DNA from 2 places in the Caenibius sp. WL genome. Region 2 is predicted to be linked to the other one. Evidence: riboswitches for the same ligand, from Rfam matches in the RefSeq annotation. Region 2 holds a riboswitch; the other holds the start of a gene.
What was found. Region 2 has a riboswitch for cobalamin ahead of K5X80_RS09965 (energy-coupling factor ABC transporter permease). Riboswitches for the same ligand answer to the same signal wherever they lie in the genome.
Positions count from the first base shown of each region.

Region 1: it holds a riboswitch for cobalamin, as region 2 does, so the genes downstream of both, K5X80_RS08345 (TonB-dependent receptor plug domain-containing protein) here and K5X80_RS09965 (energy-coupling factor ABC transporter permease) in region 2, are expected to answer to the same signal.

Region 1 covers NZ_CP081844.1:1,770,811-1,775,020, reverse strand. Annotated here, with positions in the region: gene K5X80_RS08350 (ABC transporter substrate-binding protein) at 1-423, opposite strand, end outside; gene K5X80_RS08345 (TonB-dependent receptor plug domain-containing protein) at 428-2,278, opposite strand; cobalamin riboswitch at 2,370-2,574, opposite strand; gene K5X80_RS08340 (cell wall hydrolase) at 2,751-3,905, shown strand; gene K5X80_RS08335 (hypothetical protein) at 4,036-4,210, shown strand, end outside.
Region 2 covers NZ_CP081844.1:2,090,728-2,094,937, reverse strand. Annotated here, with positions in the region: gene K5X80_RS09970 (TonB-dependent receptor) at 1-685, opposite strand, end outside; cobalamin riboswitch at 863-1,111, opposite strand; gene K5X80_RS09965 (energy-coupling factor ABC transporter permease) at 1,195-1,872, opposite strand; cobalamin riboswitch at 1,906-2,120, opposite strand; gene K5X80_RS09960 (cyclophilin-like fold protein) at 2,193-2,543, opposite strand; gene K5X80_RS09955 (alpha/beta hydrolase) at 2,695-3,762, opposite strand; gene K5X80_RS09950 (MFS transporter) at 3,772-4,210, opposite strand, start outside.

The DNA of each region.
Region 1 (4,210 bases), 320 kb from region 2:
AATCGCGGCGATCCGGCGTACGCGCGCCAGGCTTTCGGGCACGGTATGTTCGATATCGAAACTTTCCACGCGGATACCCAGCCGCCCGAACGCGGCGCGCGTGGCAGGGGGTAGGAATGCGCCCGCGATCACCACATCGGGTTTCAGCGCGATCACTTCCTCCACCGTTCCGCCGGTGCTGCGGAAGCGCCGCGCCTGATCCGGCGGCATCGAACTGGCGCGCGGATCGTGGCTATAATGCGAAATCGCCAGAATCTGGGCCGGATCGGCCACTTCGGCCAGCACCGCATCGCTGCACGGATTGAGCGAGACGATCATCGGCCCGCGGCTGCTTTCACCCGGCGCAGCCGCAGGGGCGCATCCCGCCATGGCCCACCCCGCAAAAGCGAGGCATGCCAGCGCGAGAAACGCCCCCTGCTTCATCGGATCACTTCCTCAGCCGCACGCCGATATAGGCCGCGCGCCCTTGGGTGCCATATCCGCCCGCGATGGTGTAGCGCTGATCCCAGATATTTTCGACCCGGCCGAACAGTTCCACCGTGTCGTTGACCCGATAGCTGGCGCGCAGATCGCCCAGGGCATAGCTGTCCAGCCGGGTGGTGTTGGCCGCATCGTCCCATGCACTGCCGACCACCCGCAGATCGAACCCGAGCGCAAGGCCGATGGGGGTTTCCCAGTCGAGCGAACCGGTGATCATATGCGCCGGGCGGCGGGCGAAGCGGTTACCCCGATTGGGGTCGCCGGCCGTGCGGTTTTCGGTGTGGACGTAGCTATAGACCACATTGCTGGTGAGCGTCGGGGTCCATTGCAGAGCGACTTCCATTTCCAGCCCCTGCGCGCGGCCCTTGCCGACATTGTAGTAGAAGCCATCGGGCCGCGTGGCGCACAGCGGCGCGTTGCCCGTCCAGCAACTGAAGAAGTCGATCAGGTCGCTGGCGTCGCGGCGATACGCGGTGATCGCGGCATAGACCGGCGCACCGCGTTCGGCATAGCTCAAGCCCACTTCGTAGCTCTTGCTGCGTTCGGGGCTGAGAGCGGGATTGCCGTACTGCGACAGCAGTTGATACAGCGTCGGCGCCTTGAACCCTTCGCCATAGGCCGCGCGCAGGCGCAGATCGCGCACCACTTCGTAGGAGGCGTTGGCGCCCACCGTCCATTCGCCGCCGAAATCGGTGTGATGGTCGTAGCGCACGCCGCCCGTCACCACCAACCGATCACCATAATAGCCGAGCAGCGCGTGGATGCTGCCGTTTTCGGCCTTGCCTTCCTCGAACCCGTTGCGGAATTCGCTCCAGTCGTAAGCGCCCCCGAAATTGAGCGCGAACCGCGCGGGCAAAGCCACGCGGCCGAACAATTCGGCCCGTTCCGACCGGCCCTTGAACGTGTAATTACCCCATGGGTCTTCGGGATCGCGGCCTTCTCTCCGGCTATCGGTGATCGCATAGCCCGCGTTGAGCTGCAGGCCTTCCGTTTCATAAACCGCGCCGATGCGGCCCGACCAGACGCGCAGCTTCTCGGTCGCGTCGGTGTCGGCAAACGTATAAGTCGGCGCCGGGTAGCCATCGAGATCGGCCTTGCCCTGGCTGTAGCGGGCATTGGCGGTGAGCGAGAGCGCATCCGTCACCCGGTAACGCGCGCGGCCCGCGATATTGTACTGGCGATAACCGTCCTTCTCCGTGCCGTTGGCGGCGGCGGAATAGCCATCGGTATCGACGAAGCTGCCGGAAACCCCGGCTTCGAACCGTTCGCCTTTGAGCCCGGCGGCGGCTGTCGCGGTCACCCGGTCGGCGCCGCCGTATTCCACACTGCCGCTCACCCCGTTTTCGATCCGGGTGGTGATGTTCATCACCCCGCCCATCGCCTGCGATCCCCAGACCACCGAATTGGGCCCGCGCAGCAATTCGATGCTGTCGATAGTGCCGGTGGCAAGCTGCGCCAGATCGAATTCGCCGCCCGTGGTGGACGGATCGCCGGACGGCACGCCATCGATCAGCACCAGTGTCTGCCCAGCCGGCGCGCCGCGCACGCCGATCAGCGTTACCCCGCCCATCGGGCCGGTGCGCGTGAACGTGGTGCCCGGCAGGCGGGTCAGCACACGGGTGACATCGGCGCCCTGCACCTGCTCGATTTCCTTGCGGGTGATGACGGTGATCGATTGCGGCGCGCTTTCGGCGGGCTGGGCAAGGCCGGTGGCGGTGACGACGATTTCGCCATCATCGGCCAGTGCGGGCTGCGCCACGGCAAGGCTGGTTCCCAGAAACAACAAATACTTATGCATCAAACCTACTCCAACGAACGAATGCCGTCCGTAGCGAGAGGTCATGCGTCATTGCCGCCCCGATCGCCGCCTAGGGTCCACCCCGCCCGTTGGCTGAACGACTTCATGGGCAGGTCTCCTGACTCCCGGATCGTCACACCCCTTTCGCCTTCCCGGCCCCGCTCGCACGGATGGCCAGTGGCAAAATGGAAGGGGCATTCCCCGGTCACAGTTGCGGGGGCAGCGCCGGATTCGCACCGGCTTCCCTCTTCGGCTCGGAGCGCGAAACGCACCCCGGGCAACCCATGACGTGAGCGCCCCTTATGCCGCAACGCACCATTACGCAAGCAGGCCGGATGAAACCGCGCAAATCTCTACCTGCGGGCATGGTAACGATTTGGTTACCTTGTGCCGCTACGGGACGTTACGCAGCCGGGGGGTGTCTTTTGCCCGGATTGCCGCTACGCGCCGCAGCGCGCTTACGCCCCGCCGCATGAAAGGCTCATCGTTGATCCTATCGCCCGCCTTCACCGAAGACCGGCCCAGCGATTTTCGCGGCCGCTTCGGGCGCCGTGCGCGCGGGCTGGCCGGGCGGCGCGGACGCTTGTCCGGCATCGGCGGACAACGCTTTGCGATGCTGGCGGCGGCGATGGCGGTGCCCGCTTTCGCCGCGCCTTCTGGCTGGAATCTGCCCGCTCTGCTGGACCGGGCGGAACCCGCCGCGCCGCGGCCGATGGGCTTCGAAACGCCGGGCGAAAGCTTCCCCGGTTCCGCTTTCTATTATCTGGCTGACGATCAACTGGCCGTGGCGGACGCAGGCGGGCAACCGCTCGATCCCGGCGCCCACTGGGACAGCGAATATCCGCGCCCCGTGATCGGCGCCATGGCGCGGCCGGTGTTCGCCGCCGGCACGCCGACCGATGAAACGCGCGCGCTCACCTGCCTGACTCAGGCAATCTATTACGAAGCGGCCAGCGAATCCGATGCCGGGCAGCGCGCGGTGGCGCAGGTGGTGCTGAACCGCGTGTCCCACCCGGCCTACCCCAACACGGTGTGCGGCGTGGTCTATCAGGGATCGGAACGCCGCACCGGCTGCCAGTTCACGTTCACGTGCGACGGATCGCTGGCGCGCCAGCCATCCCGCTTCGCATGGGACCGCGCCCGCGCCGTGGCGCGGGCCGCGCTGGCCGGTTCGGTCTATGCCCCGGTCGGGCTGGCGACGCATTACCACACGATCCAGGTCAATCCCTACTGGGCGCCCAGTCTCAACCGCCTGACCACCATCGGCGCGCATATCTTCTATAGCTGGCGCGGCGCGGCGGGCCGCCCGGCGGCGTTCACCAACCGCTATCTCGGCAACGAACCGGTGGCAGCGCCCCATGCACGCACGATGGTCGATCCGACGGCGGGGCTCGATCCGCTCGGCCTTGCCCGGGCTTACGAAGCGAGCCTGCAGCGCACCGCCGCCACGCCCGCCCCGGGCGCGCCGCTCGCTCCGCCGCCGGTGGCCCTGCCCCGCCCCGATTACACGCCCGCGATCGAAGCGCGCGGGGGCGACACGCTCTACAGCGCCTCCCGCCTGCCCGAGAGCGGCAGCGTTAAGAGCGAATACGCCCGCAGCGGCGAATGGATCGCAACGCCGCACTGAATCCCCCGTTTTTCAACGGTCTATACCTTCTCTGCGGAAAATGGTTAACGGCGCATCAACCATACCTGCGAAGATTATTTTAGGGCTAATCGCCTAGAAACGGCCTCCGTTCTTTCCCGCGAGGCCTTTCATGACCATCCATTTTGCCGCTGCCCGCGACGCTGCGAAATCGCCCGTGGCGCGGGCGCTGCAACGCCCGGATACGCCCGCGGCATGCAACGACAACGGCACCGGGGAAAACCACGACCTGCTGCTTCGGGCCGCGCTACGCCACTTCTCCGAATTCGGCCTCGGCGCCCCGCATG
Region 2 (4,210 bases):
TCGCCCCGGAAAACGCAATGGCGCTGCTGTCCCCACGATCCATCCAGCTATCAGACCGGCGGTAGCTGGCGTCCACCCGGAAGCTGACCCCATCGCTGATCGGGCCCCCCGCGCCCGCCGCGGCATGCACTGTTCCGAACGAGGCAACACCTGCGCGGCCCGCAAATTCAAGCGTGTCGCCCGGTTGCCTGCGCAAGACATTGACCGCGCCGCCTATCGCACCCTCGCCATAAAGCACCGAGGCCGGGCCACGCAGGATCTCCACGCTCTGCGCCATCCACGGATCAGCCGGGAAAGTCAGCGTGTTGTTGTACATCCGCATGCCGTCGTAGAGCGTCATCACCGAATTCTGGCCGGTGAAACCGCGCGCCGAGAGGCCATAACCGAACACCCCGGAAGTGTTCACAATGCCGGTCCCTCTGGCGGCGGCATCCTGGATTGTCAGATCACCGCGCAGACGGATCGCGTCGCCATCGAGCGTTTCCACGCTGGCAGGTGTTTCGAGCGGCGTGAGACCGAGACGGCTGGCGCTTTCGGTTGCGATGTTGAGCCGTAGATTGCCCAACACCCCGTTCACCACGATAGTATCCCTGTCGGCATCGGTGGCGTCGGCCGCATCGGCCTGGGCTGTGCAAGGCGCAAGGAGAGCGAAAGCCGCAAACGCGGCCGGTACATGCTTGATCATTATATCCCCCATCGGCGTCCAACGACACTGGGCGGGGGCTTGCCGTTCACAAACGGTCGGCAGCGCGCATCGGCCGGACGCCAGGGGGCAACCGACACACGAACCGATGCGGCCCCAGCCGCTCGTTTGTCGCTCAGACGGAGAGATCCGTGCCCCGGCCATCCCCTGGACCAAAGCAAGAGCGACCAGACGCCGGCAGGTCTCCTGGCTTGCGGGTCATCGCTTGATACACGGCCTTCCCAGGCCTCGCATGGTTTAGCGTCCGGCCCAGTGGCTGGCGGCATCGGCGCATTGCCCTGCCGCGCATGTGTATCGCGCTCGCCGCTTACAGTTGCAGGGACAGCCTCGGATTCGGTCGGGAAATCCCTTCCTCACCGCGTTCCCATTTTAAGCCTCTCTCGAGGCACCGGCGCGATCATATCCGGGCTGATGGCCAGCCCGGATGACAGCACAATACGAATTTCCGTTCATGCTGCAAGTGCTCACATATGAGCACTTGCAGGAATAGATTATACTGCCTGGTAAAGGCGGCGTTCGACAAGGCCGCTGTCCTTGAAGCGGTGCAGAGTCTTGGCCAGAGCCAGAACGCCGAGATCGACAAGCGGTTCGATCACGATCACCAGCATGTAGGCCCCTCCGAACGTGGCGATGGCGGCCATGTTGCCTGCCGTGAAGCCGTGCCCGTAGAGGGCCCAGAACGCGACCCAGCTGACGATACCGGCCTGATACGTCGTCGAAAGTGCCAGAGCCTGCCCGTAGCGAAGATCCACATAGGGCGTGTCGGGCGCGATGATCCGCCGGGCCAGCGCCGTCAGCGCGAAAAGTGGAACCAGTAGTGTGGTAACGTTCATGCTGTATTGCGGCAGATCGACGGGCGCAAAGAACACGCCCTGGAGCAACAGGCCAAGCGCCAGCCCGATGGCCGCTGGCGCAACGCCGAAAAGCAGGAATAGCGTCGATCCCAGGATCAGGTGCACTTCGGATACGCCAACGGGATGATGCGGCAGCACTTCGAAGAAGCAGAACACCAGCACCGTCGCCGCAAGACTACGGACCAGAAGCGACAGCACGCCGCTTTCCGCGATGGCCTTGCGGGCCAGATTCAGGCCATAGCCACCGGCGCTGGCTGCGGTGATATAGCTCAGCCAGATTTTTCCCTCGGCAACGACGCCGGGTTCGATATGCATATGCGTCTCCTCTGCCGTCCCACCGACGGCCTTGGTTATAGTCAACGCATGGCCGGTCTCCTGACTCGCGGGTCGTCACGCTTTCCGCCTTCCCGGAGCACCAGGGGTGCGCCAGTGGCTTGTCGGAAAGTCGCTCGCCGCTCACAGTCGCGGGGGCGGTCGAGGCTTAGGCCCGGGGGCCCTTCCTCATTCCCGTTTCATCCCTGATGCGTTGCCGCATCACGGACACCATGCATCGCAAGGCTAGGGCGCGGGGGATGCGATAAGTCAAGCAAATCCCGATTTTCCCGGATCCGCCAGACTGGAATCGCCACCCCGTATCACGGAATCAGTTCGATACGCACCCGCGCGCCATCCAGTTTCGCGAGCGGTTCGGCACTGCCTTCGAGACGGCCCAGGCGGACCAAGCCGCGCGAATAACCGAAGTCGCGGTAGAAGATCGCGAGATTGCCCCACGGCGCATAGTAGGCGATGTCGCCCGCTTTCGGCTCCACTCCCTCAGGCGCATCCTCGGTCGAGAGGCGCTGCGGCAGATCGGCGATCTTCTCGGTGCGATTATAATCGCTCAGCGTCAGTTCGAGTGGCAGCAGCGCCGCAAAGGCCCGCCCGCTCGCGCTGCCTTCCAGCACGGCAATCAATGACCGGTCGGCGGTGACAATCCTGATTTTCATCGGCTCCTCCACGGCTTGTTCGGATCGGTTCGGTCCCAGCGCCGAGGCATCGGCCCAAGATGCCGTTGCCTTGCAGGCGCCGGCCAGCCCGGCGATAGCCATCAAAACCAATGATCGTCCCAGTGCCCTCATGGCCGCACCTTTGCCCCCGTCAAACCAGATGCTGTTCGAAGAACGAGTGGAGCTTGTCGAACGGGATCACATCCATACGATCGTAGAGATCGACATGGCTGGCGCCGGGGACAATCACCAGTTCCTTCGGCTCCGCCGCCTCCGCATAGGCCGTCTCGCTGAAATAGCGCGAATGGGCCTTTTCGCCATGGATCAGCAGGACGGGGCGCGGCGCGATTTCCTTGATGTAGGTCAGCAGCGGCATGTTCATGAACGACAGCGGCGTGGTCTGCGTCCATGCATTGCCGGAATTGACCGCACGCGGATGATAGCCGCGCGGCGTCATGTAATAGTCGTGATAATCGACCAAAAACTGCGCTTCGCCGCCTTTCAGCACGTTATACGGGGGCTGGTAGGCCGGGGCGCCGTTTTCCGCGTCCGTCCAACGCTGCCGGCTCAGTTGCTCCAGCGTCTGCGTGCGCTGTTCGGGCGTCATGCTATCGTCGTAGCCCTTCGCCATCACGCGCGTCATGTCATACATGGTGCTGGCCGCCACTGCCCTCACCCGCTTGTCCACCGCGACGGCATTCAACGCCATGCCGCCCCAGCCACAAATGCCGATCACGCCGATCCGCTCCCGGTCGACGGCAGGGTGCAAACCGAGAAAATCGATGGCTGCGCTGAAATCCTCGGTGTTGATGTCCGGCGAGGCGACGTTGCGCGGCTCGCCGCCGCTTTCCCCGGTATAGGAGGGATCGAACGCCAGCGTGACGAAACCACGCTCCGCCATCGTCTGCGCATAAAGACCTGACGACTGCTCCTTCACCGCGCCGAACGGCCCGCTGACGGCGATGGCCGCCAGGCGCTTGTCACCGCGATCTTGCGGCAGATAGAGATCGCCCACCAGAGTGATCCCGTAGCGGTTCCGGAACGTAACTTTCCGGTGATCGACCTTCGCGCTTTTCGGGAAGGTCTTGCCCCACTCGTTCGTCATAGTCTGTGCCTCCGCATTGGAAGTGGTGAAAAGGGGTCCAGCGGCCATGCCGGCACCGGTCAGCTTCATCAGTGCGCGGCGATCCACATGCGCCGGGGTTTCCAGAGTGTTCATGAATGCCTCCTATGGTTTGAGCAGACGGCGCCCGTTGCCGATCAGCGCGAGGCCAATTCCAGCAAGGACGACGCTGCCGCTGAAAGTTGCCCCAATGGACAGGCCATCGAGCAGCAGCCCGCCGACGACCGCGCCGAGCAGGATCGACGATTGGATCGCGGCGACCATCAGGCTGCCCCCGGCCTCGGGCGCATCGTCCGCGTTCTGCGCCATCCAGGTCATCCAGATCACCGACATCGCAGTGTTCATCGCACCCCAGATCGCCAGGAACAGGCCCACCCCGACGATGGAACCGCCGAACAGCAGCAGCCCGAGAGTGCAGCCACCCATCAGCAGCGCGGGAAGCTTCAGAAGCGGGGCAACGTTGCCGCTCAGGAACCGGCTCGAAACCCATGTACCGACGAACCCCGCGCAGCCCAGCACCAGCAGCAGGAGCGAGAGCATCGTC